3 regions of the Halomonas sp. BC2 genome follow, and region 3 is predicted to be linked to each of the others. Evidence: predicted binding sites of a transcription regulator. Region 3 holds the regulator's gene; each other region holds the start of a gene.
The links. The regulator FNR, encoded in region 3, switches genes on or off when oxygen is low (the NO sensors DNR and NnrR bind a similar motif). The targets are predictions, from matches to a motif close to TTGATNTANATCAA.
Positions count from the first base shown of each region.

Region 1: B7L71_RS11805 (cytochrome ubiquinol oxidase subunit I) is a predicted target of FNR. The motif match lies at 2,428-2,441, and genes of this name have one in related genera.
Region 2: napE (periplasmic nitrate reductase, NapE protein) is a predicted target of FNR. The motif match lies at 2,897-2,910, and genes of this name have one in related genera.

Region 1 is NZ_LFGT01000017.1:40,102-47,583, forward strand. Features, by position in the region: gene B7L71_RS11795 (paraquat-inducible protein A) at 1-1,071, opposite strand, end outside; gene B7L71_RS11800 (calcium/sodium antiporter) at 1,257-2,231, shown strand; gene B7L71_RS11805 (cytochrome ubiquinol oxidase subunit I) at 2,453-3,868, shown strand; gene cydB (cytochrome d ubiquinol oxidase subunit II) at 3,872-4,873, shown strand; gene cydD (thiol reductant ABC exporter subunit CydD) at 4,877-6,553, shown strand; gene cydC (thiol reductant ABC exporter subunit CydC) at 6,550-7,482, shown strand, end outside.
Region 2 is NZ_LFGT01000022.1:53,174-60,655, forward strand. Features, by position in the region: gene B7L71_RS13420 (sodium-dependent transporter) at 1-725, opposite strand, end outside; gene B7L71_RS13425 (DUF72 domain-containing protein) at 879-1,733, opposite strand; gene B7L71_RS13430 (IS630 family transposase) at 1,799-2,815, opposite strand; gene napE (periplasmic nitrate reductase, NapE protein) at 3,000-3,182, shown strand; gene B7L71_RS13440 (ferredoxin-type protein NapF) at 3,271-3,786, shown strand; gene B7L71_RS13445 (chaperone NapD) at 3,779-4,066, shown strand; gene napA (nitrate reductase catalytic subunit NapA) at 4,063-6,567, shown strand; gene B7L71_RS13455 (nitrate reductase cytochrome c-type subunit) at 6,588-7,073, shown strand; gene B7L71_RS13460 (NapC/NirT family cytochrome c) at 7,070-7,482, shown strand, end outside.
Region 3 is NZ_LFGT01000005.1:240,582-248,063, forward strand. Features, by position in the region: gene B7L71_RS04630 (heavy metal translocating P-type ATPase) at 1-1,446, shown strand, start outside; gene ccoS (cbb3-type cytochrome oxidase assembly protein CcoS) at 1,443-1,661, shown strand; gene B7L71_RS04640 (sulfite exporter TauE/SafE family protein) at 1,658-2,356, shown strand; gene hemN (oxygen-independent coproporphyrinogen III oxidase) at 2,467-3,891, shown strand; gene fnr (fumarate/nitrate reduction transcriptional regulator Fnr) at 3,952-4,704, shown strand; gene ttcA (tRNA 2-thiocytidine(32) synthetase TtcA) at 4,691-5,602, opposite strand; gene B7L71_RS04660 (DNA polymerase III subunit epsilon) at 5,706-6,320, opposite strand; gene B7L71_RS04665 (DUF294 nucleotidyltransferase-like domain-containing protein) at 6,347-7,482, opposite strand, start outside.

The DNA of each region.
Region 1 (7,482 bases), on a different contig from region 3:
GAGCTCGTCGCTGCGATTGATCATCAGGCATAACCATACCAGCGCGACCAGTTTGCCGACAGGCACGATGACACTGGCAATGAAGATCACCGCAGCCACGGGCCATGAGCCCATTTGCAGGAGCTGCACGACACCGCCAATGATGGTCGAAGGTGCCGTATGGCCCAGGCTAGTGGTGGTCATGATGGGATAAACATTGGCAGGAATATACATGATCGCCGCAGCAAAGAGCAGCGCCCAGGTGCGCTGCAGGCTATGCGGGAGGCGAGTGTGCAGCTTCTCATGGCAGCGAATGCAGCGGCGGTGATCCTTGTCGAAACGGTTGACTAGCCCGCAGGTGGGGCAGCCGGTCACCTGTTGGCTGGCCGCCGTAGCGCCCGTCAAGGTGCCTTCCGGGGCCAGTGGCTCGCCCTCCAGTGAAAACCACATCCAATCTGCATCGATAGATTGTGTGGTCATCAGCAGCAGGATGGCGAACACACAGAAGGCCCAAAAGGAGATGCCCAGCTCGATCTGTGCCATGCCGGCCACTTTGATCAGACTGACCAGCGCGCCGATGATGAACACATCGGCCATCATCCAGGGCGTCAGGTGGGCCAGCGAGCGAGCGATATCTCGGCTCAATGGCAGTGGGCGGGCGCGCAGTAGCCCGAACTGCAGCCAGATGACCCCCGTCAGGTAGACCGCCGGCAGTACCACGATGGTCATGATCACCGCAATGGCTACGATGGGTTGGTGAAAATTGATCAGCGCCGTGGCCGTTTGGGTCAGCTCGATGCGGTTGCCGATACCGCCTACGCTGAAGCTGACGAAGGGAAACGAAACGGCCACGATAAGGGCCACCAGTGAGGCAATGGCCAGTGCCATGCTACGTTGCGCGGGGTAGCGGTGGCGCTTGACCAGCACATGGGAGCATCGTGGGCAGGAGGCCTTCTCACCTGAGCCCAAAGGGGGCAGGGCCGAGACCCAGTCGCACTCATGGCAGGCGCGCAGCCGCCTGCGCTGGACGCGTGCCTCGGGGGGCATGCAGTCCACGGCGGGCGTATGCATGGAAAGGGTGGGTCGTTTCATGAAAGAGACATCAGGCAATAGCAAACTCTCGATAGTTGGCGCATTTTAAATCAATATAGAGCCGAGACGTGAGTGTCAAATCAGGGTCACCACGCTTCTCTTGAACTCGGTGCTTGACCCCGCCTCCCGGTTCGACAAGGATGCAGCCGCGATAGTGCCTGATACGATGACATTAAGGAACCGAAATGTTGCTTGCCTTTGTAGCAGTGGTGGTAGGGCTCGTCCTGCTGATCTGGAGTGCTGAAAAATTTATCGATGGCGCTGCTGCTACCTCGCGGTGGTTGGGGTTGTCGCCGCTGCTGATCGGTATGCTGGTGATCGGATTCGGAACGTCGGCCCCTGAAATGATGGTCTCCGTACTGGCGGCCATGCAGGGTAATCCCGGGCTGGCGCTAGGCAATGCTTACGGATCCAATATTGCCAACATAGGGCTGGTGCTGGGTTTTGTGGCGCTTATAGCGCCGCTGGCGGTGCACTCCAGCGTCATTCGCAAGGAGATGCCGCTGCTGGTAGCGGTCATGCTGCTGACTGGCTACATGCTGATGGATGGCTGGATTTCCCGCGGTGAGGCAGTGTTGCTGCTGGCCGCGCTGGGGATATTCATTACGGTCAGTATCATTCGTTCTCGGCGTGATCAGGCGGATGCACTGACCGATGAAGTGACGGAGAGCCTGGACAGCAAGCCGCTTTCTCGTGGCAAGGCGCTGATGTGGACGCTGGTGGGGCTGGTGCTATTGGTAGCCAGCTCGCGTTTGTTGGTATGGGGCGCGGTAGAAATTGCCGTGGGCTTTGGTGTCAGTGACCTGATCATCGGTTTGACGGTGGTGGCCGTGGGCACGTCGCTTCCTGAACTGGCCTCTTCCATTAGTGCCTTGAAGCGCAAAGAGCACGATATGGTGCTGGGCAACGTGGTCGGTTCCAATCTGTTCAATAGTCTGGCCGTCGTCGGGTTGGCGGGTGTGATCGCGCCAATCGAGGCGGGTCGTGAGGTGCTGGTGCGTGACTGGAGCGTGATGACTTTCATGACGCTGCTGATGGTGCTGTTTGCATTCTCATGGCGCGGGCGTCCGCGGCGAATCAACCGTCTGGAGGGGGGCGTGCTGTTTTCCCTGTTTGTCGTCTACACCGGCTACATGGTCAGTCTGGTGGTGATGACATGACTTTTTTTAATTGAAAATGAGCAGTTTGCCTGAATGGCATGCGTCAATGCGACACAGCTTTTTGGGCAAACTTGCGCTGTATAACAGGTGTCGAAGCGTTAAAATGCAACACAGCTAAAGAATAAGCTTAGTGCTTATAACTAAAATGCAGTGCCATTAAGGCTCAACTAAGCTTGTGTAACCCATTGATGGGATATTGATCCAGGTCTTAGGAGCGTGTGATGGAACTCGACCCCCTTGTACTATCGCGAATACAGTTCGCTTTCGTTGTATCGTTTCATGCGATCTTTCCGGTCTTTACCATCGGGCTGGCGTCTTACATAGCGCTGCTTCATGGGCTGTTTTTCAAGACCAACAACCCCGCCTGGGACCGCCTGGCACTGTTCTGGACCAAGGTGTTTGCCGTGGTTTTCGGCATGGGCGTAGTCTCCGGGATCGTCATGTCCTTCCAGTTTGGCACCAACTGGAGCAACTTCTCCCAGGCAGCGTCCAACTTCCTCGGACCGGTGCTCAGCTACGAGGTCGTTACCGCTTTCTTCCTTGAAGCGGCATTCCTCGGTGTCCTGCTCTTTGGCCGAGGCAAGGTGCCACAAGGGGTGCACTTGTTTGCTGCCATCATGGTGGCGACCGGTACTTTCATTTCGTCGTTCTGGATTCTTTCTGCCAACAGCTGGATGCATACGCCGGCAGGGGTAGAGCTCATCGACTATCGGTTCCACGTGGTTTCCTGGACCGAAGCGATATTCAATCCCTCCTTTCCTTACCGCTTTGCGCATATGGCTATGGCATCCTTTCTGACCGGTGGCTTCGTGGTGGCCGGTGTGAGTGCCTGGTTCCTGCTGCGTGGTCGCGACCCGGAAGCCAACCGTCGAGCGCTTTCCATGTGCCTTTGGTTGCTGCTGTTTTTGGCGCCAGCCCAGGCGGTCGTGGGGGACTTCCATGGTTTGAATACTCTGGAGCACCAGCCGGCCAAAGTGGCGGCCATGGAAGGGCATTGGGAGACCTCTGGCAACGTTCCGCTGCTGCTGTTCGCCATCCCGGATCAGGAAGCACAAACCAATCGCTTTGAAATCGGCATTCCCAATCTTGCCAGCCTCATCCTGACCCACTCTACGGATGGGGTTATTCAGGGGCTGAACGAATTTGCTCCTGAAGAGCAGCCACCGGTCTGGATCGTCTTCTGGGCGTTCCGCGTGATGGTGGGGATTGGACTATTGATGATTGCCACCGCCTTGGCAGGACTGTTCCTGCGTCGTAAAGGCAAGTTCCATCAGCATACCGGGTTCCTCAAGACGCTGGTGTACATGATCCCCATGCCGTTCGTCGCCGTGTTGGCTGGCTGGGTAGTCACCGAATCTGGACGAGCCCCATGGCTGGTATACGGCATGATGACCCACGCAGAAGGCGTTACGCCTTCGCTGACCGGCCCCATGGCGCTGTTTACGCTGGTGGGCTACGTGCTGGTGTATGCGGTGGTGTTCTATGCCGGTATCTACTACCTGACCCGCGTGGTGCGTAACGGCATGCTGCCCAAGGAAGAGCGTGAAACGGCAGGTGACAACTTCAGACGCCCCATGCGCCCGCTATCGGCCACGGAAACTCCCTTTGATGACGATGTCGACCCGGTGAGGAACTGAGACATGGAAATGTTTGATCTGACGATAATCTGGGCAGGCATCATCGGGTTCGGGTTGATGATGTACGTGTTGATGGACGGTTTCGATCTGGGGCTTGGGATTCTGTATCCCTTCGCCCCGGACGAAGACGCCCGGGATGTGATGATGAACTCCGTGGCGCCGGTCTGGGACGGCAACGAGACGTGGCTGGTGCTGGCGGGTGCCGGTTTGCTCGGGGCTTTCCCGCTGGTCTATTCGGTCTTCCTGCCCGCACTCTATATTGGCGTGTTCTTGATGCTGGCGGGGCTTATTTTCCGGGGGGTGGCCTTCGAGTTCCGCTTCAAATCCCGGCGCAATCGTCGCTGGTGGAACCGCGCCTTCTGCTGGGGCTCCGGCGTGGCCGCTTTCGCTCAAGGGGCGGTGGTCGGTGCTTACATTCAGGGGTTTCATGTCGAAAACTTTGCCTTTGCAGGTGGCGCTTTCGATTGGCTTACGCCTTTCTCGGTACTGACCGGCTTCGGCCTGATGGCAGGTTATGCGTTGCTGGGAGCCACCTGGCTGATCTTGAAATCCGAGGGGCATATTCAGGAGTGGGCTTACAAGGTGACGCCGCTGCTGTTGGCGCTGGTGCTGGGCGTCTTCGGTATCATTAGCATCTGGACACCGTTCGTGAATCCGGTGGTTTGGGAGCGCTGGTTCGGTCATTTGCAGCTGATCTGGATATTCCCGGCACTGGCGCTGCTGTCGGCCTTCATGGTGTATCGCTCCGTGAAGCGTCGTAACGAGGGCATTCCCTTCGTGGCCACCATCGGCATCTACGTGTTCACTTACCTGGGGCTGATCGTCAGCAAGTGGCCCATCATCGTGCCACCGAACTACACGCTGTGGGATGCCGCCTCCGCCCCTGAGTCTCAGCTGTTCCTGCTGATCGGTGTGCTGTTCGTCATTCCGATCATCCTGACCTACACCGCCTGGACCTACTGGGTCTTCCGCGGCAAGGTGCGCGTTGGCGAAGGGTATCACTGATTCATGGCCTCTCCTGCGGCCCAGTCGAATTCGTTGACGCCGCGCCGTTGGCTGAGCACGCTGGCTCGTCGTGAGCGTGCTCGGCTAGCGCTGGCAGCGTGCTTCGGCGTGCTGTCTGGTGCTCAGACGATCCTGCTGGTGGTCGGGTTGGCGTGGTCGATTGAGCAACTGGTCGTGCATGGCCGCTCACCTGTCACGCTGGTACCCGTGCTGCTCGGCCTGGTGGTGGCCGTGGCGTTGCGCTCACTGTTTCTTGCCCTGCAAGAGTCGTTGAGTGCAACTGCCAGCTTGCGCATCCGTCAGTACGCTCGGGAGCAGGTCTTGAACAAGGTTGCCGCGCTAGGCCCGGTCTGGATGACGCGGCAGCAGAGCGGAGCCTTGGCGACCCAGTCGGTTGAGCACATCGAAGCCCTCGATGGCTATTTTGCGCGCTTTCTACCCCAAATGCGCATCGTGCTATTGCTGCCACTGCTGATTGCCGCGGTGGTGGGGTGGCTCGATTATCTGGTGGCCATCTTCTTGTTGCTCTCTGCGCCATTGATTCCGCTGTTCATGGCGCTGGTCGGCATGGGGGCAGAGCGTCTCAACAAGGAGCAGTTTGCTTCCGTTGCCAGGCTCTCGGCGCATTTCGTCGACCGCGTACGCGGTATGACGACGTTGCAGCTATTTGGTCATACGCGTGCTGCCCAGCAGGACGTCTGGTATGCCACCGACCAGTATCGCCGTCTGAGCATGCGCACGCTTAGGCTGGCATTTCTCTCGTCTGCGGTATTGGAGTTTTTTGCCTCGGTGGCCATCGCCGTCGTCGCCATGTACGTGGGGTTTGGTCTGTTGGGCTATATCGATTACGGTCCTTCCCCCTCGCTGACCCTGTTCAGTGGTCTGGCGGTGTTGCTACTGGCTCCGGAGTTCTTCCAGCCCTTGCGCACCCTCTCGCAGCATTATCACGACCGTGCTGCCGCGCTGGGGGCGGCAGAGAGTATCGTGACCATCCTCAATGAGCCCGACGTGGTGCCGACCCGGTTTGACACCCCCGTCGAACCAGATGCATTGATTGAGTTGGTGGATGCCGAGGTGGGCTATGGTCAGCACTCTGCTGTCTTGACGGGCGTCTCGGCCACGATACGTCAGGCGGATGTAGTGGTCATTACCGGAGAGTCAGGTAGTGGCAAGTCTTCCTTGCTAGCGCTGATGGCCGGTTTCATGGCGCCTCTGCGTGGCGCTTGCCGAGTCCGCCAGGGCGAGCAAGTGGCGTGGCTGGATCAATCACCCTGCATCATTCATGGCTCGTTGGCCGATAATCTGCGCCTGGCGGCGCCTGATGCGACACCGGCTGCGATGCAGGAGGCCCTGGAAAACGCAGGTCTGGGTGAATTGTTGGCTGCCTTGCCCCATGGCCTGGAGACGGTGGTTGGGGAGCGCGGGGTCGGCTTGTCGGGAGGTCAGGCGCAGCGTTTGACCCTGGCTCGGGTATTTCTCAGCCAGGCACCGCTGGTGTTGTTGGATGAGCCCACGGCGAGCCTTGATTCGGCGACGGAAAAGAGCGTGATCGACGCACTGCTGGCCTGGTCGGCAGAAGGGCGAACGTTAGTCATGGCAACACATCACTCTGCGGTGATGGCCGTTGCCACTCGCCACTGGGTATGTCGAGACGGCCAGCTTCACGAGGTGGCGCCATGAAGTTTCTGCACAATGACCTGAGCCCATGGCTGGCGCTCATGTTAAGGCGCAGGCAGCGCTTCCTCATGGGGGCGCTGCTGGTATGGGTAACGTTGCTGGCGGGCCTTGCGCTGCTGGGTTTGTCCGGCTGGTTCATTGCGGCGTGTGCCCTGGCGGGCATTGCGTTGGCTGCCGGGTTGCCGTCATCACTGGATATTTATGTGCCCGGCGGCGGTATTCGTTTTTTTGCCTTGCTGCGCACCGTCGCTCGATATACCGAGCGGCTCTACAACCACAACACCGTGCTGACGCTGCTGGCGGATTTACGCTATCGCGTCTTTGGTGACTTGACGCGCCTGGATGACGCATCGTTGCGGCGTCGGCGAGTCGGTGAGTGGTTGAGTCGCCTGACGTCGGATATCGATGCCCTGGATAGCCTGTATCTACGCCTGCTGGTGCCGCCAGTAGTGGCCTTGTTGAGTGTCTGGATCGTCGCAGGTTTCATCGCTATCTGGTTGCCGCTGGTGGGAGCCGTCGTGGCCTGTGTATTGACGCTGCTGTGGCTGGTCATCACCCTGGGCTTTGCCAGGCTGGGTTTCACCAACAGCCATCGTCAAGTGGATGATCAGGAGGAGCTTCGGCGGCTGGTGTTGGATCAGGTACAGGCGTCCGCTGAGCTGATGAGCTACCGAACCAGTGACTGCTATCGCAGGAAAATACGATCTCACGAACAGCAAGCGCTGGATAACCAGCGTCAGTTGGCCGTGAAGGCCGCGCTGGGAAATGCGCTACTGATGGCGGTAACGGGACTGTTGATCATTGGTGTGCTTTGGCTGGGGAGTCTGGCACTGGCCGAGCAGCGCGTGGTGGGCCCCATCATGGTCATGGCCGTCATAGCCGTGTTTGGTATCAATGAAGTGTTGGCCAGCCTGCCTGCCGCTTTTGTGCGG
Region 2 (7,482 bases), on a different contig from region 3:
TAGGCCATCATGATCCCCATGCCCAGCGACAGCGTGAAGAACGCCTGGCCCATGGCCGCCAGTACGACACCGCCATCCAGCGCATCCCAATCGGGGCTGAACATGAAGCTCAGGGCCTCACCAAAGTAGCCGCTGGTCATGCCGTAACCCACCAGCACCAGCATCAGGACCACCAGGGCAGGCATCAGGGTGCGTGCCGCGCTTTCCAGGCCTTTGGTGACCCCGCGTGCGACGATCCCAACGACCAACACCATGAAGGCCGTATGCCACAGCAGCAGGGCGGTAGGGCTGCCCAACATGCCGCTGAAGATGGCGCCAATGCTGTCAGCGTCCTGGTCATTGAAGCTGCCGAGCACCGAACCCAGCGTATAGTTCAACGACCAGCCGCCGATGACGCTGTAGAACGAGAGAATCAGAAAGGCAGCCAGGACGCCGCTGACGCCGACCAGTGCCCACGCTTTCGAGCGGCCATGATTGGCGGCCAGTTCGGCCATGGTATTGATGGGGTTCTTCTGACCGCGACGGCCAATCATCCACTCGGCGACCAGAATGGGCAGGCCGACCAGTGCCACACAGGCCAAATAGACCAGAACGAAAGCGGCGCCACCGCTGTCGCCCACCATGTACGAGAAGCGCCAGATATTGCCCAGGCCAACGGCGGAGCCCGCCGCGGCCAGCACAAAGCCCATACGAGATGACCACTGTGCATGCGCAAGTTTTGCCATAAATCACCTGTTTCAGTTCAATTGTAATGGGTCGATATCGGCAGATTGCGCCGATGTTCGGAAAAAAGAGATTGCCAGCGTGCTTTTCCGAAAGAACGCGCAATTTATCCGATCAAGGGTAGGCTTGCCAGTGAGCCAGCCTAAAAAGGCGGCTTAAAACAGCTGGCTCTGCTTTTCATCGGCGAAAGGTGCCAGGTCCGCCAAAGCGGCCTTGGCCTGCACCAGGCGATAGAGGTGGCGAGCCATCTGGGGAGACTCACGGTTGTCTGCGGTATGCACAAATAAAAAAGGGGTTTTCCCCTGTTTTATCCACAGGGTGAGCTGTTCTATCCAGGGCGTGAAGTAGCGTGTGTTGATCGCTTTGTCAATATGTCCAATGAAGCGAATGATGGGCTGCTGACCAGTGGAAAGCACGTGTAGCGGGAGTTTCGGCTTCTCCTGCTGGGCGTGGGCCAGTCCAGTGTGCCCCTCGTGTGGCGTAGAGAAGAGCGGGCGCACATCCAGCATGACTCGGTTGACCGAATAAGTTATCAACAGGCGGTTCAAGGCTCTCTCCGCGTCACCCTTGTGGAAAAAAACAGGGTGGCGAACCTCCACGGCGCAGGGCAGATGCGCTGGCCAGTGGGCGAGCAATGCTTCGAGTTTAGGTAACTCTGAGGGGCCGAAATCACGCGGTAGTTGGACCATGGTTGGACCAAGCCGGTCATGGAGTGGCGTCAGTGCCTCTATAAACTCCCAGGCAGACGCTAAACTGCCGAGGCGCTGGTCATGTGTCACGCTCGCCGGCAGTTTGAAGCAGAAGCGAAAGTGCGCTGGGGCTTGGCGGGCCCAAGCAGCGATGGTGTCGGATTTGGGTGCACCGCTGTAAAACGTCGTATTGCCCTCGACGCTGGAAAACACTGCTGCGTAGTCGCTCAGCAGGTCGGTTTTGGCCTGGCGTGGGTAGAGGCCACCCTGCCAATCCTGATTGGCCCACATGGGCAAGCCAACATAAAGCGGAAGCGTCATGAGGGGTGAATCTGCATAAGGAAGGCCTTCGTGGGTATTAAGTTAGTACCAAACAATATAAATGCCTATTCAAAATTAATCGCGCATTCAGTGCCATAGCCATCGAGTAGCCGGTGTACCTCATCACAGAGGTTATCAAACGAAAGATACGCACTCAGCGGCAGCCATGCATACTTCATCTGCCGCCACAGAATCTCAACCAGATTCAGCTCCGGCGAGTAAGCCGATAAGTAGACCAGATGAACACGATGCGACATCCACTCGAGTATTTTCCGCCTGAAGGCCTTGGAACGATGCATGCTGGCATTGTCGAGCACCACCACGGCGAAGGTGTCGGGGTCTTTCTGGGCTACAAAATGGTCAAACGCGTCGATGACCGTATCGGTGGTCACGGACTCGATGGCGGTGTGATAGATCAGCTTCTCTGCTCGGCTGAGAAATCCCAATACGTTCAGCCTTCGGCTATGTGAGTAGGCGGGCACTTCGCAGGGTTTACCAATGGGGCTCCATGCGTATGGCACCGACGATGATTGTGAAAAGCCTGATTCATCAAAGTAATAGAGCTCATGTTCGCCCTGGTCTTCCCGCTGGTGAAGCGCCTTGAGGAGGCCCTGAGTGTTGCGAAAATCAGTTTCGTCACGGCGTGCCTTCAATGAATGCCGAATACGCTTGAAGCTGAGCCTATTTTTTTTAAGCGCCCTGCGGAGCGTCACCATGCTGACCTTTTTCCCCGTCTCCTCCTCCTGAAAGCGGGCGTGCAAGGAGCGGAGCTGATGGGGCTGTTCTGCGACCAGCTCCTGCAGTCGCTGATGGTCATTGTCATCCAAGGCAGGCGTTCGACCACTGCGCGGCTTATCGATTAGACCATCAAGGCCCGACGCTTCCCATTGCTTGAGCCATCGTGATACGGCATCGCGACGAACCTGCAGTATCTCGCTGATTTGATTGATGGTATGGCCTTGATGGCTTAACAGGATGGCATGAGCACGACGACGTAAGGCGCGCTTCTCACCATCTTGATAAGCAGAGGTCAGCGTCTGTTGTTCAGGTTCAGTGAGAGGGGCAATGAAGCGTTTTTTCATGGTTCTGTCCGTGTCAGAAATCCTGGCATGGATATTGCAAGAAAACTTTATATTAGGAACTTAGTGGCGAACTTGGAAAAATTGATCTAGATCAAGTGACAAATCAGGCTTAGTTGCTACGCTCTAAATATAACTATTTTAATACACATCTACAGCGGTGTGTTCTTCCCCTGTGGAGTTATCTATGTCAAAAAAATCTCATCCAATAATAGAAGAGGAAGCGCCCCTCAAGCGTCAAGAACGAGGGCTTTTTCTGTTTATTGTCGTGTTGCTCTTTCCCATTTTGGCCGTAGCGGTGGTGGGGGGCTATGGCTTTTTGGTGTGGATGTATCAAATGTTTGCAGGCCCCCCTGGCCCGCCGCTATAGCAGTGTCACAAGCTTCTATCTGATCACTTTAAAGGTGTTAACCGCTGCTAAATAAAGTGGTTAACATTCTTTTAACGCAGGAATGCTCATGACGCGCACGGATAACAATAATAATCGGCGCAATCTTTTTCGCCGCTTGTCAGGGCGTGATGATGTGCGTCGGCCGCCCTGGAGCAGAGCTTCCTTTCTCGACCTGTGCACCGGCTGCAACGCCTGTATTGATGCGTGCCCGGAAGGCATTTTGAGCCGCGGTGGCGGTGGCTATCCCGAGCTTAGCTTTGCCCAAGCGGGCTGCTCACTGTGCGGTGACTGCGCAACGGTATGCGCGCCACAGGCGATAGAGCGCGGCGGTAGCGTTAGCGAAGCCTTTGCTTGGCAAGCTGAAGTTCAGCCGCACTGCTTGGCACTGGCGAGTATCCATTGCCAAAGCTGCCAGGACGCCTGCGAGTGGAACGTAATTCGCTTTCCGCTGCGCCCCGGTGGTCGGCCACCGCAACCTGAGATCCACTTAGAAAGCTGCACCGGCTGTGGTGCTTGCTACTCCGCCTGCCCTAATCAGGCGATTTCACTATTAACAAAAGAAAAAGATACCGCTTATGTCTGATCAACTGCTGCACATTATTAGCTTTATCGTTCATGTGCGGCCCGACGCGCTGACACAGACGACGGCGTGGATTACCCAAAATACCGTTGGGGAAGTAAGGGGCGAAGACGCGGCCGGAAAGCTCGTGGTCGTCGCCGAACATACTGACGAACAACAACTATTGGCTTTAATGGATCACGTACGCGAGCAGCCTGGGGTCATTGACGCCGCCTTTGTTTATCACGAAGTCGTTGATGCTCTGTCAGCGGATGAGCCGCACGTACAGGAGGGGGAGCAATGAAACTAACACGCCGAGAGTTTGTAAAGGCGAACGCCGCAGCGGTGGCCGCTGCTACGGCGGGGATGTCGATTCCCGCCGGCGCCAGCAATCTAATTACCCATGCTGATCTGAACCGCTTGCAGTGGGATAAAGCACCTTGCCGTTTTTGCGGTGTCGGCTGTAGCGTCATGGTTGGCACCTATAACGGCCAAATCGTGGCGACTCACGGTGATAACCAGTCCGAAGTGAACCGGGGGCTTAACTGTGTTAAAGGCTATTTTCTTTCCAAAATTCTCTATGGGGAGGATCGCTTAACCCAGCCGCTACTGCGTAAGCGCAACGGTCAATATGCTAAAGATGGTGACTTTGAGCCGGTCTCATGGGATGAGGCGCTCGACCTCATGGCAGAAAAATTTACCAGCGCCATTCGTGAACATGGCCCGGAGAGCATTGCGCTGTTTGGTTCCGGTCAGTGGACCATCTGGGAAGGCTACGCGGCCAGTAAGCTATTTAAAGCGGGGCTGCGCTCAAACAATATCGACCCCAACGCCCGCCACTGTATGGCCTCGGCGGTATTCGGCTTTATGCGCACCTTCGGCTCGGATGAGCCCATGGGCGTGTACGACGATATTGAACATGCAGATGCCTTTGTGCTGTGGGGCTCTAACATGGCTGAGATGCACCCGGTGCTCTGGACCCGCGTGACCGACCGGCGGCTTTCCTTCCCAGACACAAAGGTCGCCGTGCTGTCGACCTTCGAGCATCGCAGCTTTGAGTTGGCCGATATACCCATGGTCATGTCGCCTCATGCGGATATCGTGATCCTTAACTACATCGCCAACCATATTATTCAGACCGGCCGGGTAAACCAGTCATTTGTTGATAAGCATGTCAACTTTGCCCGGGGTGCTGATGACATCGGCTACGGCCTGCGCGACGAGCACCCGCTGCAACAGGCAGCGGAGAACGCCGATGATGCCAACAGCTGGACGGACATGAGCTTTGAAGCGTTCGCGGACTATGTCGCGCCCTACACCTTAGAGCGGGCAGCGCGGGAATCCGGCGTCTCTGAAAACCATCTTGAGGCGCTGGCAGAACTGTATGCCGACCCCGATAAAAAGGTGATGACCTTCTGGACCATGGGGGTTAATCAGCATACCCGCGGGGTGTGGGTTAATAACCTGATTTATAACCTCCACCTGCTGACCGGCAAAATTTCCGAGCCGGGTAACAGTCCTTTCTCGCTCACCGGGCAGCCTTCTGCCTGCGGCACGGCGCGGGAAGTGGGTACCTTCGCCCACCGCCTGCCTGCCGACCGCGTGGTCACCAACCCCGAGCATCGCCGTGATGCGGAGGAGATCTGGAAACTCCCTGAGGGCACTATCCCTTCGTGGGTGGGCTTTGATGCGGTAGCCCAAAGTCGCCGCCTCAAGGACGGTGACATTAAGGTCTACTGGACCCAGGTGACCAACAATATGCAGGCCGGGCCCAACGTTATGCAGGAGATTTTGCCTGGTTGGCGCAACCCCGAAGCCTTTGTGGTGGTCTCCGACATCTACCCCACCGTTTCAGCACAGTCGGCGGATCTGATTTTGCCTGCGGCGTCCTGGGTAGAAAAGGAGGGCGCCTTTGGTAACTCCGAGCGGCGCACTCAGTTTTTCCATCAGTTGGTCAATGCCCCCGGCGAGGCGCGCTCGGATTTATGGCAGACCGTGGCGCTCTCCCAGCGCATCCGCGTGGCAGACGTATGGCCCGAGGAGTTGTTGGCAGCCGCCCCAGAGATGCGCGACAAAACCCTGTTTGATTTACTGTTCGCCAATGGCCAGGTTGATCAGTTCCCCACCTCCGACATGGAAGAGGGCTACGCCAACGCCGAGGCAGACGATTTCGGCTTCTATATCCAAAAAGGGTTGTTTGAAGAGTACGCCCGCTTTGGCCGCGGCAAAGGCAAGGATTTGGATAACTTTGATGCGTACCACGCCAGCCGGGGCAAGCGCTGGCCGGTGGTGGATGGCAAGGAAACCCTATGGCGCTATCGAGAAGGGCTTGATCCCTATGTAGAGCCCGGTAGCGGCTGGCAGTTCTACGGTAAGCCCGACAATCGCGCGTTAATTTTCGCCGTACCGGACGAGCCACCCCCCGAGGCCCCTGACGCCGACTTCCCTTATTGGCTCTGCACCGGGCGCGTGTTGGAGCATTGGCACACCGGCTCCATGACCCGCCGCGTGCCGGAACTGCACCGGGCAGTGCCTGCCGCGCTGTTGTATATGCACCCAGAAGATGCCCGAGCCGAAGGGTTCCGGCGGGGAAGCGAGGTTAAAGTGGCCAGCCGGCGTGGCGATGTGAACCTGCGGGTAGAAACCCGAGGGCGGGTTAAACCGCCCCGCGGCTTGGTGTACGTGCCCTTTTTTGATGCCTCCTACTTGATCAATAAGGTCACGCTGGATGCAACTGATCCCATTTCCAAACAGACCGATTTCAAGAAGTGCGCGGTGCGCCTTGATCTCGTCAATCTGGCGTAAACAGACTAAGGAGAACAATCATGAAATGGCTTTTTCCTCTCTGTTTATTCATGGCTTTGCTGGGAAGCACGGTCAGTGCAGATGAAACACGCGATGCCTCGGCTCCGGATGGCTTGCGCCCTGGTGGCACCATTAGCCAGACCCAGCCCGCAGCGCCTATCGCCGGCGAGCCGCGTGATAGCGGCCGTGAAGTGCGCAATTACCCAGAGCAACCGCCGGTGATTCCGCACTCAATTCGCGATTATCAAGTCGATATGCGCGTTAACCAGTGCTTAAACTGCCATAGCCGTGAACAGGCCGTCAGCGCGGGCGCGCCGATGGTGAGCATTACCCACTTTATGGATCGCCATAAGCAGGTGTTGGCCGCCGTATCGCCGGACCGTTACTTCTGCACCCAGTGCCACGTGCCTAAAACCGATGCCGAACCGCTGGTTCCCAATCGCTTTCAGTCCGTGGAAGAGGTAATGACCGAGGCGCTACGTGAGCGCCAGGAGGGTGGGCAATGAAACGCTTTTTCACCCGCTACTGGCGTATTTTAAGCCGCCCGAGTGTTCACTACAGCCTAGGGTTTTTAACCCTAGGCGGTTTTATCGCCGGCATTATCTTCTGGGGCGGTTTTAACACGGCCATGGAAGTAACCAACACCGAGCAGTTTTGCACCTCCTGCCATGAAATGGAGCGCAACCCGATGCAGGAGCTCAAAACCACCATTCACTACACCAATCGCTCTGGGGTGCGGGCGACGTGCTCGGATTGCCACGTTCCTCATGGCTGGACGCACAAAGTAGCGCGTAAAATGGAGGCTTCTAAAGAGGTGTGGGGCTGGGTATTTGGCACGATACGCACCGAAGAGCAGTTCGAGGCAAAGCGCCGCGAGCTTGCCGAGCGTGAATGGGCGCGGCTCCAGGCCAATGA
Region 3 (7,482 bases):
GCGATTGGCGACCGCGTATTGATCAAGCCAGGCCACGGCGTCCCTGCCGATGGCGTGATCGAAGAGGGCGAATCCAGCCTCGACGAATCCATGCTGACCGGCGAGTACTTGCCGGTGACCCGGCGCATCGGCGATAGCGTGGTGGGCGGCAGCCAGAACATGGAAAACCCGCTGACCATGCGCGTCACCCACCCTGGCAATACGGCTCGGGTAGCAGGCATCGTCGACCTGACCGATCGCGCCTTTGCCAGCCGCCCCCGCCTGGCGCAAATGGCCGCCCGCATGGCCCACCTGTTCGTCCTTCGGCTACTGCTGGTGACGGCCTGTGTCACCATCACCTGGTGGATCATCGACCCGTCGAGAGTGCTCTGGATCATGATATCGGTACTGGTGGTCACCTGCCCCTGTGCACTGGCTCTGGCCACGCCCACGGCGCTGACCGCCGGCCACGGCCAGCTGCGCCAGCGGGGCGTGCTGATTACCCGCGCCGATGCCATCGAGTCGCTGTCCAACGTTACCCGCGTCATCTTCGACAAGACCGGCACGCTGACCCGCGGTGAAATGCAGCTCACCCAGACCCAACCGCTGGGGCATCACGATAGCGAGCATCTACGCGCCATTGCCGCCGCGCTGGAGGCCCACTCCGAGCATCCTATCGCCCGCGCCTTCCGCCCCTTCCGCGATGCCACGCTTCAGGCACGCCATGTGAAGAGCCATACCGGTAGCGGCCTGGAGGGCACCCTCGATGGAGCCGTCTGGCGGTTGGGCAAGCCCGACTTCGCCAGCCAGCAAAGCATCGCGGTGCCGGGCAGCGGGCAGTGGCTGCTGCTGAGCGAAGATCACCAGCCGCGCGCCTGGTTCAAGCTGCATGACGGCATTCGGGAAGACGCCGCGCAAACCGTGGCGGCCCTGCAAGCACGCGGTCTGGCGGTGGAGCTGCTCTCCGGGGATACCCGGGAAGCCGTGGAAAGCCTGGCCGATCAGCTCAATATCGAGACCTGGCACGCGGGCCAGTCCCCCGAGGACAAGCTGAACCGGCTGCGCGAGCTGCAGGCCCAGGGCGAACGGGTGGTAATGATTGGCGATGGCATCAACGATGTGCCCGTGCTGGCGGGGGCCGATGTCGCGATTGCCATGAACAGTGCCACCGACCTGGCGCGTACCCGCGCCGATGCGGTACTGATGAGCCCACGCCTGATGCGCATCCACGATGCCGTGGATATTGCCCAGGCCACCCGCCGCATCATGCGGCAAAACATGATCTGGTCGGTGTGCTACAACTTCTCGGCCTTGCCGCTGGCCGCCATGGGGCTCATTCCGCCCTGGCTGGCCGCCATCGGCATGTCGCTGAGCTCGCTGGTGGTGGTGGGCAACGCCTTGCGTCTATCGCGTTGGCGCAGTGCTCCAACCCCCAGCATCGCCCCCACCAAACCGGTGACTGCATGAGCATTCTGTACCTGTTGATTCCGCTATCGCTGATCCTGCTCGGCCTCGCGGTCTGGGCCTTCTTCTGGGCGGTGAAGCACGACCAGTTCGAAGACCTGGAAGGCCCTGCCCACCGCATCCTGTTCGATGACGACGAAAACGACCTGACCCCCGAACAGCGCGCCGAGCGAAAAAACAGGGCCAAGCCGCCTCGCGACCAAGAGCCCCCGCCATGAACCCGACCGGGCTGGACCTGCCGCCGCTGCTGGCGGCCTGGGTATTTGGCCTCATGGGCGGAGCGCACTGCATCGGCATGTGCGGTGGCATCATGAGCGCCCTCACCTTCGCCGTGCCGCCCAGCATGCGCCACCCTGCTCGCCTGGGCGGGCTGCTGATGAGCTACAACCTGGGGCGTATTCTCAGCTACATGGTGGCCGGAGCGCTAGTGGCTGCGCTGGGCACACTGGTCTCGCTCTCCCCGGCCGCCGGAGTGAGCCTGCAGGTGGTGGCGGCGGTCATGCTGATTCTGATGGCGCTGTACATCGCCAACTGGTGGAAAGGTCTGCTCCGGGTCGAGGCCGCCGGACGCTACCTGTGGCGCTATCTCGAACCCCTGGGCCGACGGTTGATGCCTGTCGTGCATCTGCCCCAGGCTTTTGCCCTGGGTGCAATCTGGGGCTGGCTACCCTGTGGGCTGGTGTACTCCATGCTGGCCTGGAGTCTGGCCACGGCCGACCCGCAGCAGGGCGCGTTGCTGATGGGTGCCTTCGGACTGGGCACCCTGCCAGCCCTGCTGGCCACCGGCCTGGCGGCTCGCCAGATGGGCCAGCTCATTCGCCACCCCGCCACGCGTACCGTGGCCGCCTTGACCATCATCGGCTTTGCCCTGTGGCAACTGTGGTCGCTGCTGCCGACGGCCCTCCACCCATAGCTTGATATAGCTCAACGCTTTGCCCGCTTCGATGCCTTAGCATGCAGGCATATGTCGGCCGGTGGCCCACCACCTGGCTACTTTGCCCTGTTACCACGGAGCGTCTCTTCATGCCCCTTGCCTCTGCTGCCACCGTACCTCCTCACCTCGCAGCGGCCGAGACCCCTGCCTGGGACGAGGCCCTGCTGCGCCGTTACGACACCAGCGGCCCACGCTATACGTCCTACCCTACGGCACTCTCCTTTGACGCAGACATCGGTGCCGACGACGTCACTGAAGCCCTGGCGCGCAGCAATGCCAGCCAACGGCCGCTCTCCCTGTACGTGCACGTGCCCTTTTGCCGCAAGATCTGCTTTTACTGCGCCTGCAACAAGATCGCCACCAAGAACACCCAGCTGGCCGAACCCTACCTATCGCGCCTCGATCGTGAAATGGTGCTGACCTCGCGCCATCTGGATACTCGGCGGCCCGTGCAGCAGCTGCACTGGGGCGGTGGCACCCCAACGTTCCTGACCCTGGCGCAAATGAGCGACCTGGTAGACAGGTTGGACGCGAGGTTTGGGCTCTCCAACGCTCCTGACCGCGATTACGCCATCGAGATCGACCCCCGTGAAGCAGATGTCTTTACCCTGCGCCACCTGCAGTCGCTGGGTTTCAATCGCCTCAGCCTGGGCGTCCAGGACCTGAACCCTAGGGTACAGGCGGCCATCAACCGCGTGCAGCCCAAGGTCATGACCGAAACCCTGATGGACGAAGCACATCGGCTGGGCTTTCGCTCCCTCAATCTGGATCTGATTTACGGGCTACCGTTTCAGACCGAGCAGAGCTTTGCCGACACGCTTGGCCAGGTCATCGACCTCAACCCGGCCCGCTTGTCGGTGTTCAATTACGCCCACATGCCCAGCCGCTTTGCCCCCCAGCGGCGCATCAGCGAGACAGACCTGCCCAGCGCCGACGAGAAGCTGGCGATCCTGCGCACCACCATCGAGATGCTCACTCAGGCAGGCTATGTGCATATCGGCATGGACCACTTTGCCCGCCCGGACGACAGCCTCGCCCAGGCCCAGCGCCAAGGCACTCTGCAGCGTAACTTCCAGGGCTACTCCAGCCACGCCCAGTGCGACCTGATTGGCTTGGGCGTTTCGGCCATTTCCCGTATCGATGATCTGTATGCCCAGAACCCCACCCAGCTGGCCGCGTATGAAGCGGCATTGGATGAAGGTCGGCTGGCAACCGTCAAAGGAGTACGTTTAAATAAGGACGACCTAATGCGGAGAGACGTCATCGAGCGCCTGATGTGCGATATGGAAATTGACCTGGCCAGCGTTGGCCAACGTTGGCACATCGACGCGCCCGCCTACTTCGCCAGCGCGCTGGAGCGCCTGCAGCCCGCCGAGCGGGATGGCCTGCTGCAGCGCGAAGGGAACCGCCTGCGGGCAACACCGACCGGGCGGCTGCTAATTCGCCACCTGGCCATGGCGTTCGATGCGCGCTTGCAAAGCCAGTCATCGCAACGCTACTCGAAGATCGTATAAACGGCACCTTGAGACATTCACCCCCTGACCCTATGATGGCTAATGAAAAGGGAGAACAACATGCCATATCCTGCCAGCCAACGGCGTTCACTGCTGCAAGGGGCGCACTGCCAGACCTGCAGCCTCAGCTCGCTGTGCCTACCGCTCGCCCTGGAGCTGGAGGATATGAGCCAGTTCGACGCCATCATCCGCCGCCGCGCACCGCTCAAGAAGGGCGAACCGCTGTTTCGCCAGGGCGATGCGTTCACCAGCGTCTATGCGGTACGTTCCGGCAGCCTGAAACAGGTGACCAGCGAAGGCAACGGCAACGATCAGTTGACCAACTTCTATCTGCCCAGCGAGCTGGTGGGGTTGGATGGTATCGATGGAGAGCAGTATCCCGGCAGCGTGATCGCCCTGGAAACCACCGCAGTGTGCGAGATTCCTTTCGACCGCCTGGACACCCTATCGCAAGAGCTGCCGGAGCTGCGCAGCCAGCTTTACCGCAGCATGAGCAAGGAGCTGCGTGATGATCGGCGCATGATGCGCCTGCTATCGCGCAAAACCGCCGACCAGCGGCTGGCCAGCTTCCTGATTACCCTCTCTGATCGCTTCCGGCGACGCGGCTACTCGCCCTACAGCTTCCGGCTCTCCATGTCTCGCGCCGACATGGGGAACTACCTGGGGCTGGCCGTCGAAACCGTCAGCCGTATCCTGAGCCGCTTTCAGCAACAGAACGTGGTGGCCGTCTCGGGCCGAGAGGTCAATATTCTCGACCTGCAGCGGCTCATCACCCTGGCCGAAGAGGAGGAGCAGGCAATCAGCTCACGTTGAACGCCTGAATCCGCCCTTCCATCAGCGCCGCCTGTTTGGCTTCCAGCCCGACGAAGTCGAACAGCGCCCGGTCGGCCAATTGGGAAGGCGCCACATTGGTGACGGCCTTGAACATGCTCTCCAGCCGCCCCGGGTGCTTCTTGTCCCATTCGGCCAGCATGTCCTTGACGATCTGACGCTGCATGTTGGGCTGCGACCCGCACAGGTTGCAGGGAATGATCGGAAACTCCATCAGCCGTGAGAATTCGGCAATGTCCGCTTCCTTGCAGTAGGCCAAGGGGCGGATCACGATGTTCTTGCCGTCGTCGGACAGCAGCTTGGGCGGCATGGCCTTCAGGGTTCCGCCAAAGAACATGTTGAGAAACAGCGTCTCGAGGATATCTTCCCGGTGGTGGCCCAGGGCAATCTTGTTGGCGCCGATCTCCTCGGCAAACCCGTAAAGTGACCCGCGACGCAGTCGCGAGCAGAGCGCGCAGGTGGTCTTGCCTTCCGGGGTTTTCTCCTTCACCACCGAATAGGTATCCCGCTCCAGAATGTGGTACTCCACACCCAGCTGATCCAGGTAACGGGGCAGCACGTGCTCGGGAAAGCCCGGCTGCTTCTGGTCGAGGTTGACCGCCACCAGGGAAAAGTTGACCGGCGCATTGCGCTGCAGATTGCGCAGGATTTCCAGCATGGTGTAGCTGTCCTTGCCGCCCGACAGGCATACCATGACCCGATCCCCCTCATCAATCATGTTGTAATCGATGATGGCGTTGCCCACTTCACGACGAAGACGCTTCTGCAACTTGTTGAATTCGCGCTTCTGTTTGGCATCCTGAAGTTCAGGCTGCTGTTCAGACGCCGCATTGGTGGCACGCGTCGCCGAGGAGGGGTCGAAAAAATCAGGTGATAACATGGTCGTTGTACTGCCGATGGGTGAAGGAGCAGCGGCTATTCTACAAGACTCGCAGGCGCGACCCAATACAAACCCATCGTCGGCCTCTGGCCAGCGCGTCGGCTCACACCGTGAAAAGGCGTTCACTCTGCAAGCGCTGATAGAGCAGCGCCGCCGCCGTGGCCTCGCTTTGTACCGAGGGCCAGGCCAGCGGCAGAGACCAGCACGACAACGCTTCGTTGATGCTCGGGCCGACCTCCGCCTGGGGATGCAAACGGCGTAGCTGACGAGCATGTAGCCTGGCCAGGTCGACCTGAGCATTGGGCAGCCCAAACCCCAGCGTGGCCTTGAACATCCGGCCAAGCGGCGCCAGCAGGGCATCCAACTGCCACCCCACCACGGGCCGGTTACCGATGAACCCCGCCAGCACTTCGATCCGAGTTCCCGAGTCAACTGACGAAGCAGGTGCATCGTCTCGCTCCTGACGATGAGGCATGTGTTCGCCTTTCATGGTCAGCGTGTCGCTCCAGGCATGGCTGGTCAACACCCGGCGCGGCGTCAATACGACAGCGGCCACGCGCAGCTCGCCCGGGCGAGCCTGGCTTTCACGACACGCCAACGCCACTGCTTCTTCGCCCATATAAGGCTGGAACAGCCAGCCATGCGGCGTGTCCGCGAACCGCCGTCGATCGCTTTCACGCTGCACCAGGGTTCTCAGTGAGCCGCTCAAGAGACCCACGTGCCTATCCAATAGCCGCATTCCACTCACGAATACTCCAGATGATAACGATGGGACAGCCGCTGCTTGAAGTCCTTGACGATGTGCAGCGCTTCGCGTAGCAGGTCACGCTCCAGCGATGAAAGCTCCTGGACCACGACTCGGTTGGTGCGTTTGCCGGTATCGGCATCGCGGGCGCCCGCGCTTTTCAGCTCCTGCAACTGCTGCTTCAGACGCAGCTCGGTAAACAGCGCCAGCGCCTCACCCAGGTCGTCGGCAAAGCGGCGGTCCAGACGGCCATCGGCGGCCAGCGCATCGAGCCGATCCAGCGTAGAGGTCGCCTTGATGCGCCGCTCCAGCGCCATGGTGCGCACCCCATGAACAATCGGAAAAATGCCGCCTTTCTTGATATCGATGCCGTGCTGGGGCTTTTTCAGCGAACCAAACAGCGTCAACGGCGTCGAGAAACGCAGCGCTGCGCGGGCGAAATAGGAGAGCAGCAGCTCATCATGGGAACAGCGCGCAAACAGCGCCTCGCGCACACGGTCCAGCAGCGCGGGGTTGCCCGCGACGCCGTGGGCATCCAGCAAAATGGCCAGCTTCATCAGGCTGTCGCCATCCCGGGCCGACACCCACCTGGCGATGTTCGACTCCCACGTCGACACCGTGCCCACCCACTCAGGGTTACACACCATGATGTTGCCAGGGCACGGCGGGTAGCCCAGCTGCACCAGCGTCTCTGACAAGGTGTTCATGCACTCGGCCACGTCCGGCCACTGGCAATCGTCAGCCAGGATCAACCCGTTGTCCTGGTCGGTCTTGAGAATCTGCTCGCCACGGCCCTCGCTGCCCATGACCATCAGGCAGCTTTGCGGGTGGTACTGCTCGGGCACGGTCAAGGTCCACGCCTTACTCATGATGCGGCCATTCAACGCGGCCAGCAGGTCCATGGCAAAACGCAGCTTGACGCCCTGGGCCATGAGCGCCTTGACCAGCTCGGGCGTGCGCTGACTGGCCGATGCCAGGGCAGGCAGGCTATCGGCTTGCTCCACTTGCAAGCTCACCACATAGCTACGGCTGGAGAAGAACCCCAATACATCCGTCAGCTCCACCACCCCTTGCACCTGATCCTCTTCCATCACCACCACCCGCGATACCTGATGGCAGGTCATGGTGATCAAGG